2 regions of the Streptomyces sp. NPDC090025 genome follow, and region 2 is predicted to be linked to the other one. Evidence: predicted binding sites of a transcription regulator. Region 2 holds the regulator's gene; the other holds the start of a gene.
The links. Region 2 encodes HrcA, which represses chaperone genes, less so after heat shock. Its sites were predicted from a motif close to TTNGCACTCNGNNNNNCNGAGTGCNAA; they were not measured.

Region 1 (4,429 bases), on a different contig from region 2:
CGGGTCCGGTCACCGTCCCGCCGGCTGCCCGATCAGCATCGTCGGAGCCCCCGCGACCCGAGTGAGCAGCACCGTCGCCGCGTTGGGGCCCTTGAGCTTCACCCGCCGCCGGATCTCCTCGGGTTCGACCGCCGAGCCGCGCTTCTTCACGGTCAGCGTGCCGATCTCCCGCTCCCGGAGCAGTGCCTTCAAGTGCTTGAGGTTGAAGGGGAGTTCGTCGGTGATCTCGTAGGCGGCGGCGTACGGCGTCGGGCGCAGTTCGTCGGCGGTGACGTACGCGATGGTCTCGTCGATCAGCCCGCCGTCGAGTTGCTCGGCGACCTCGGCCACCAGGTGCGCCCGGATGACCGCGCCGTCGGGCTCGTACAGGTAGCGGCCGACCGGGCGGACCCGGGGGTCGGGCAGGGTGCCGCCGGTCAGACTGGCGCCGCCGGGCAGCAGGGTGGCGCGGCGGGCGCCGGGTTCGGTGCCGAACCAGAGCACGGCCTCCTTGACGTCCCCGCCGTCGGAGATCCACTCGGCCTCGGCCTCGTCGGGCACGGCCTCGTGCGGGATGCCGGGCGCGATCTTCAGGGCCGCGTGCGGCGCCTTGCGGGCCGCCTCGACGGCCCAGGACAGCGGCGGCGAGTACGCCTCGGGGTCGAAGATCCTGCCCCGGCCGCCGCGCCGGGCCGGGTCCACGAACACGGCGTCGTACGGGCTGGTGTCGATCTCGGTGACATCGGCGCAGCGCACCTCGATCAGGTCCGCGAGGCCGAGCGCGGCGGCGTTGGCGCGGGCGGCCTCGGCGGTCAGCGGGTCGCGGTCGACGGCGAGCACCGAGATCCCGGCGCGGGCGAGCGCGAGCGCGTCGCCGCCGATGCCGGAGCACAGGTCGGCGACGCTGCGCACGCCGAGCGCCGTGAGCCGGGCCGCCCGGTGGCTGCCGACGGTGGCGCGGGTGGACTGCTCGACGCCGTTGGGCGTGAAGTACATCCGGTACGCGTCCTCGGCGCCGAACTTCGCCACCGCCCGCTGCCGCAGCCGGGCCTGGCCGAGCACCGCCGACACCAGTTCGGCGGGGTGGTCGCGGCGCAGCCGGGACGCGACCGCCAGTTCCTTGGCGGGTTCGTAGTCGCGCACGGCGGCGAGCAGGTCCTGCCCTTCGGGGGTGAACAGGGCGGTGAAGGCGGCGAGGTCGGTCACCCGTCCCATTGTGCTGGTCGGCGGCGGTGTGGGCCGCCCGGGGGACGGCGGCGGGCGTGCCGGTGGTGTCGGGGCCGTGGAGGGGCGTGGCGCTGACAGGATGCGGCGCCATGCAGCTAGTACGACAAACAGAACAAAAGGGGCGCCTTGTGAGGCGCTGGCGGATGGCCGGAGCGGCCCTGCTCGTCGCCGCGCTCGGCTCCGCCTGCGCGGGCGGCTCGGGCGACGAGGGCGCCGGAAGGCCCGTACCGGCGAAACCGGCCCAGCCCGCCGCCGGACAGCAGCCGCGCGCGGAAGGCGCGGCGGGCGCGCTCGGCGCGTACGTCGACAAGGTCCGTCAGCAGCGCGCCGCGCGGGTCGCCGCCGCGAAGAAGTGGGGGCTCGCGCTGCCCCCGCTCGACCCGCCGGAGCCGCCCGCCGTCAAGCCGAGGATCACCACCCGCAAGGGCTTCGAGACCGACGGCAGCGGGCTGCCGCCGGTCTTCACCACCGTGCCCACCAAGCAGAGGATCGTGTTCCTCACCATCGACGACGGCGCGGAGAAGGACCCCGAGCTGCTGCGGATGATGAGCGAGCTGAAGATCCCGTACAGCGCCTTCCTCAGCAACTACCTGGTGAAGGAGGACTACGGCTACTTCAGGAAGATGCAGGCAGGCGGGGTGTCGCTGCACAACCACACGCTGACCCACCCCTACCTGCCCGGTCTCGACTACGACGACCAGAAGCGTCAGATCTGCGGGATGCAGGACATCATCCAGAAGCAGTTCGGCAAGCGGCCGCCGCTGTTCCGCCCGCCGTACGGCAACTACAACGAGGACACCCTGCGCGCCGCGAAGTCCTGCGGCGTCAAGGCGGTCCCGCTGTGGGCGTCCGAGGCGTTCCCCGACCACATGGAGTGGCGCGAGTGGGACCGGGACCTGCACCCGGGCGACATCATCCTCACCCACTTCCGGGGCAAGGAGGACTGGAAGGGCAGCATGCCGGACATGATCCGGAAGGTGATGAAGACGGTCACGGCCAAGGGGTACGCGGTGGCGAGGCTCGAGGACTACGTATGAGCCGGGCGCGCCGGCTGACCGCCGCCCTGGCCCTGACCGGCGCGCTGCTCGCCCTTCCGGCCTGCGCGTCCTCGGTCGACCCGATCGAGCGGCTCGGCCGGAAGGCGGCGGAGAAGGTTTCACCCCGTCCGCACCCGCCGAAGGCCCGGGCGGCGCTGCCGAAGGCGCGTACGGAGCCCGTGGTGCCCGTGGTGCCGGTGGTGCCCGTGGAGCCCGCGGCACCGTCCGCCGCGGCGGGGTCCGCGGCGGGGTCCGGGCCGCCCGCGTCCGGCGGGGCCGGGGCCGAGGGGTCCGGAACCGTCGGATCCGGCCGCGCGTTGCCCCTGATGAGGGGCCGGGACGTGCCGGCGGAGCAGCCCTGAGGTCGGTCCGAGGACGTCCTGAGGTCACGCCACAGGGTCGTGAATTGGCACTCCGCTTGACCGAGTGCTAATCCCGGTCATAGTCTCGGCTCTGGCACTCCCCGCAGGAGAGTGCCAACACAGCGACGGGCAGGTCCGGCACCCGCGACGACGGATCCACCTGGTCGCCACCTCAGACAGTTAACCCCGTGAGATCTCCGAAGGGGGAGGTCGGATCGTGACGACCGCCAGCTCCAAGGTTGCCATCAAGCCGCTTGAGGACCGCATTGTGGTCCAGCCGCTCGACGCCGAGCAGACCACGGCCTCCGGCCTGGTCATTCCGGACACCGCGAAGGAGAAGCCCCAGGAGGGCGCCGTCCTCGCCGTGGGCCCGGGCCGCTTCGAGAACGGCGAGCGTCTTCCGCTCGACGTGAAGGTCGGCGACGTCGTGCTCTACAGCAAGTACGGCGGCACCGAGGTCAAGTACAACGGTGACGAGTACCTCGTGCTCTCGGCTCGCGACGTGCTCGCGATCATCGAGAAGTAAGCCACCAAGGCTCCTGTAAGCACCTAAGCACCTGTAAAGATGCTTCGAACTGCGCCCCTGACCCCCCTGGTTTCTCCGTGGGCGTCCAGGGGCGCAGTTTTTTCAACGATTTCCGAGAGGGCTGAACCGCTCCCATGGCGAAGATCCTGAAGTTCGACGAGGACGCCCGTCGCGCCCTTGAGCGCGGCGTCAACAAGCTGGCCGACACGGTGAAGGTGACGATCGGCCCCAAGGGCCGCAACGTCGTCATCGACAAGAAGTTCGGCGCCCCCACCATCACCAACGACGGTGTCACGATCGCCCGCGAGGTCGAGATCGAGGACCCGTACGAGAACCTCGGCGCCCAGCTCGTGAAGGAGGTGGCGACCAAGACCAACGACATCGCGGGTGACGGCACCACCACCGCCACCGTGCTCGCCCAGGCCCTGGTCCGCGAGGGTCTGCGCAACGTCGCCGCCGGTGCCTCCCCGGCCGCCCTGAAGAAGGGCATCGACGCCGCCGTCAAGGCCGTCTCCGAGGAGCTGCTCGCCACCGCGCGCCCGATCGACGACAAGTCGGACATCGCCGCCGTCGCCGCCCTCTCGGCGCAGGACCAGCAGGTCGGCGAGCTCATCGCCGAGGCCATGGACAAGGTCGGCAAGGACGGTGTCATCACCGTCGAGGAGTCCAACACCTTCGGTCTGGAGCTCGACTTCACCGAGGGCATGGCCTTCGACAAGGGCTACCTCTCGCCGTACATGGTCACCGACCAGGAGCGTATGGAGGCCGTCCTCGACGACCCGTACATCCTGATCAACCAGGGCAAGATCTCCTCCATCCAGGACCTGCTGCCGCTCCTGGAGAAGGTCATCCAGGCCGGTGCCTCCAAGCCGCTCCTGATCATCGCCGAGGACGTCGAGGGCGAGGCGCTCTCCACCCTCGTCGTCAACAAGATCCGTGGCACCTTCAACGCCGTCGCCGTCAAGGCGCCCGGCTTCGGTGACCGCCGCAAGGCGATGCTCCAGGACATGGCCACCCTCACCGGTGCCACCGTCATCTCCGAGGAGGTCGGCCTCAAGCTCGACCAGGCCGGTCTTGACGTGCTGGGCACCGCCCGCCGCGTGACCGTCTCCAAGGACGACACCACCATCGTGGAAGGCGCCGGCTCCTCCGCCGACGTCCTCGGCCGGGTCAACCAGATCAAGGCCGAGATCGACGCCACGGACTCCGACTGGGACCGCGAGAAGCTCCAGGAGCGCCTCGCGAAGCTGGCCGGCGGCGTGTGCGTGATCAAGGTCGGCGCCGCCACCGAGGTGGAG
Region 2 (4,429 bases):
TCCCTGACCGGCCCACAGCGACATGCCCTGCGGGTCTCCGGCGGTGGCCGCCGCCTTGCGCAGCGGGGCGGTGAGGTGGTGCACCTCGGGATACCCGGCGGGGGCGTACGGGCCGTGCTCACGCATGAAGCGGTTCACCAGGCCGCGGGCCGGGCGCCCGGAGAACGCCCTGGTCAGCTCTGTGTGCGTGAACAGCGGGTTCGTCATGGCCCGCTTGTGCAGCGGGTGCGCGCCGGATTCGGGGCAGACCAGGAAGGCGGTGCCGAGCTGGGCGGCGTCGGCGCCCGCGGCGAGCACGGCGGCGATCTGGCGGCCCCGCATGATCCCGCCGGTCGCGATGAGCGGCAGCCGGACACCCTCCCGTACCTCGGTGAGCAGGGTCAGCAGGCCGCGGCCCGCACCCGCGTCGAGTCCGACGGCCGGGTCGTCGCGGTGGGTGCCCTGGTGGCCGCCCGCCTCGGTGCCCTGCACGCAGAGCGCACCCGCCCCGGCCCGCTCGGCGGTCCTGGCCTCCTCGACGGAGGTGACGGTGACGACGGTGAACGTACCGACCCGGTGGAAGGCGTCGAGGGCGTCCCGGTCGGGGCAGCCGAAGGTGAAGGAGACGACCGGCACCGGGTCGTCGAGGAGGATCGCCAGCTTGGCGTCGTACGCGTCGTCGCGGCCCTGGTCCGGGTCGCCGAGCGGGGTCTCGTACCAGCCCTCCTCGCCCGCGAGCTGGTGGCGGTACACCTCGACGGCGGCCGGGTCGACGGGCTGGCCGCCGGGCGGCATGAGGAGGTTGACCCCGAAGGGGCGCGCGGTCAGGCCGCGGACCCGCTTGATCTCCTGGTAGAGCCCGCCGGCGGTCTTGTAGCCACCGGCGAGGAAGCCGAGCGCCCCGGCCTCGGCCACGGCTCCGACGAGTTCGGGACAGGAGGCGCCACCCGCCATGGGGGCCTGCACGATCGGAAGACGCGAGAGATCGTTCAGTGCGGTGGACATACGGGCATCGTTTCATGCCTCCCGAACGCCGCCGAATCGGCCGCGGCCCACCGCGGCCCGTCCCCCGCCCGGACCCGGGCACGCACGAGGGGCGGCCCGCGCACTGTGTGCGGGCCGCCCCTCGATGAACGTCAACCGGACTCAGCGCCCTCACGGACGCACCCGGCAGCGCGCCTAACGCCCGTTGAACGCGTCCTTCAACCGCGAGAACAGCCCCTGCTGCCCGGGCTGGAACTGCCCCAGGGGCCGCTCCTCGCCGCGCAGCTTCGCCAGTTCGCGCAGCAGCCGCTCCTGCTCCGGGTCGAGCTTGCCCGGGGTCTGGACCTCGACGTGGACGATCAGGTCGCCACGGCCGTTGCCGCGCAGGTGGGTGACGCCGCGGCCGTGCAGCGGGATCGACTGGCCGGACTGGGTGCCCGGGCGGATGTCGACGTCCTCAGGACCGTCGAGGGTCTGCAGCTGCACCTTGGTGCCGAGGGCCGCCGCCGTCATCGGCAGGGTGACCGTGCAGTGCAGGTCGTCGCCGCGGCGCTGGAAGACCTCGTGCGGGGTCTCGTGGATCTCGACGTACAGGTCACCGGCGGGGCCGCCGCCGGGGCCGACCTCGCCCTCGCCGGCCAGCTGGATCCGGGTGCCGTTGTCGACACCGGCCGGGATCTTGACCGTGAGGGTGCGGCGGGACCGGACCCGGCCGTCGCCCGCGCACTCGGGGCACGGGGTCGGGACGACGGTGCCGAAGCCCTGGCACTGCGGGCACGGCCGCGAGGTCATGACCTGGCCCAGGAAGGACCGGGTGACCTGCGAGACCTCACCGCGGCCGCGGCACATGTCACAGGTCTGCGCCGAGGTGCCGGGCGCGGCGCCCTCGCCGGAGCAGGTGCCGCAGACGACGGCGGTGTCGACCTGGATGTCCTTGGTGGTGCCGAACGCGGCCTCCTCCAGGGTCACCTCCAGGCGGATCATCGCGTCCTGGCCGCGCCGGGTGCGCGAGCGCGGGCCGCGCTGGGACGCCGTACCGAAGAACGCGTCCATGATGTCCGAGAAGTTCCCGAAACCGCCCGCGCCGAAGCCACCGGCCCCGCCGCCTCCGCCGGAGGCGGACAGCGGGTCACCGCCGAGGTCGTAGACCTGCTTCTTCTGCGGGTCCGACAACACCTCGTAGGCGGCGTTGATCTCCTTGAACCGCTCCTGCGTCTTCGGGTCCGGATTCACGTCCGGGTGAAGCTCGCGGGCGAGTCGGCGGAAAGCCTTCTTGATCTCGTCCTGCGACGCGTCGCGGCGTACGCCCAGTACGGCGTAGTAGTCCGTGGCCACTTACGACTCCGCCAGGATCTGTCCGACGTAACGTGCCACTGCGCGTACCGCTCCCATCGTTCCGGGGTAATCCATGCGGGTCGGTCCGACCACGCCGAGTTTGGCGACTGCCTCGCCGCCGGAACCGTAGCCGACCGAGACGACGGACGTGGACGTGAGCCCCTGATGGGGGTTCTCGTGCCCGATCCGCACGGTCATGCCGGGTTCCTTGGCCTCGCCGAGCAGCTTGAGGAGCACGACCTGCTCCTCAAGGGCCTCCAGGACGGGCCTGATCATCAGGGGGAAGTCATGTCCGAAGCGGGTCAGATTGGCGGTGCCGCCGATCATGAGCCGCTCCTCCTGCTCCTCCACCAGGGTTTCGAGCAGGGTCGCGAGCACGGTCGAGACCGTACCGCGGTCCTCGATGTCCTCGAAGGACTCGGGGAGGTCCTGCACCAGCTGCGGGACGTCGGCGAACCGGCGGCCCACGACCCGGCTGTTGAGCCGGGCCCGCAGATCGGCGAGGGAGGTCTCGCCGAACGGCGCGAGGCAATCGACGACCCGCTGCTCGACCCGGCCGGTGTCGGTGATGAGCACCAGCATCAGCCGGGCGGGCGCGAGCGACAGCAGTTCCACGTGCCGGACCGTCGAGCGGGTCAGCGAGGGGTACTGCACGACGGCGACCTGGCGGGTCAGCTGCGCGAGCAGCCGGACCGTGCGGCCGACGACGTCGTCGAGGTCCACGGCCCCGTCGAGGAAGTTGTGGATCGCCCGCCGCTCCGGGGTCGACAGCGGCTTGACGCCCGCCAGCCGGTCCACGAAGAGGCGGTAGCCCTTGTCGGTCGGGATGCGCCCGGCGCTGGTGTGAGGCTGGGCGATGTAGCCCTCCTCCTCCAGGACCGCCATGTCGTTGCGGACGGTCGCGGGCGACACGCCGAGCTTGTGCCGCTCGGTCAGCGCCTTGGAGCCGACCGGCTCCTCGGTGCCGACGTAGTCCTGGACGATGGCGCGCAACACCTCGAGCCTGCGTTCGCTGAGCATCGCGCACCTCCAGCTGTCGTTCCGGTTCCGGTTGCTCCGCTTTTGGCACTCACCCTGTTCGAGTGCCAGCGATCCCCCGGCCAGTGTACGGCGGCGGACATCGCTCCTGGCAAGGAGGCGGTGTCGGGGTCGCGTCGGGGTCGCGTCGGAACGGTTAGCGTCGCGCCATGGATCACGACAGGGATCACGACAGGGAGCACGGCGGGGACCACGGCGGGGACCACGGCCCGGGTCCGGGTGACGGCGACGGCATCGACTGGGCGGCGCACGGCTGGGAACGGCTCGGCCACGGCGTGGGACGGCGCCGGTTGCCGGGCTGGGACGCCACCGTGGGCCTGGTCGTCGGGCGGGACGCGGTGCTCCTGTACGACACGGGCTCGACGCTCGACGAGGGCGCCGAGATCCGGGCCCAGGCGACCGCCCTCACCGGCGGGCGCGAGGTGACGCACATCGCACTGAGCCACCCGCACTTCGACCACGTGCTGGGCACGGCGGCGTTCCCCGGGGCCGAGGTGTTCGGCGCGGTGGGCGTGGACGCGCTGCTGCGCCGGGAGGCCGACGAGCTGCGGCTCGACGCGGTACGGCAGGGGGTCGACGAGCGGGCGGCGGCGCGGGCGGCCGAGGCGCTGGTCGCGCCGCGGCACACGGTCACCGGCGAGTGGACGCTCGACCTGGGCGGCCGGCAGGTGCTGCTGGCCAACGTGGGCCCGGGGCACACCGGTCACGACCTGGTGCTGTGCGTGCCGGACGGGGCGGCCGGGCCCGAGGTGGTGTTCTGCGGCGACCTGGTCGAGGAGTCCGGCGAACCCCAGGCGGGCCCGGACGCCGTCCCCGCCCGCTGGCCCGACGCCGTGGACCGGCTGCTCCGGCTGGGCGGCGAGGACGCGGTGTACGTGCCGGGGCACGGCGCCGTGGTGGACGCCACGTTCGTACGGCGCCAGCGCGGTGAACTGGCACGGCGCTTCGAGGTGTCGTAGCGTCCCCCAAATGCGCAGCTACGACCCGGACCTGACGCCCTCTTGGAAGCGCTCCGCGCCCGTGCCCGAGGTGGCCGCCGACCGCGACCTGGTGGTCGAGGAGGTGGCGACGGGCTTCTGCGGGGCGGTGATCC

Region 1: a site for HrcA is predicted at 2,650-2,676, ahead of groES (co-chaperone GroES). Genes of this name have one in related genera too.

Annotation. Positions count from the first base shown of each region.
Region 1 covers NZ_JBIVFL010000001.1:605,703-610,131, forward strand. Annotated here, with positions in the region: gene ACIPXM_RS02965 (hypothetical protein) at 1-65, shown strand, start outside; gene ACIPXM_RS02970 (methyltransferase domain-containing protein) at 10-1,194, opposite strand; gene ACIPXM_RS02975 (polysaccharide deacetylase family protein) at 1,296-2,243, shown strand; gene ACIPXM_RS02980 (hypothetical protein) at 2,240-2,605, shown strand; gene groES (co-chaperone GroES) at 2,823-3,131, shown strand; gene groL (chaperonin GroEL) at 3,266-4,429, shown strand, end outside.
Region 2 covers NZ_JBIVFL010000007.1:67,927-72,355, reverse strand. Annotated here, with positions in the region: gene ACIPXM_RS18210 (nitronate monooxygenase) at 1-984, opposite strand, end outside; gene dnaJ (molecular chaperone DnaJ) at 1,159-2,298, opposite strand; gene hrcA (heat-inducible transcriptional repressor HrcA) at 2,299-3,318, opposite strand; gene ACIPXM_RS18195 (MBL fold metallo-hydrolase) at 3,486-4,295, shown strand; gene ACIPXM_RS18190 (DUF3097 domain-containing protein) at 4,306-4,429, shown strand, end outside.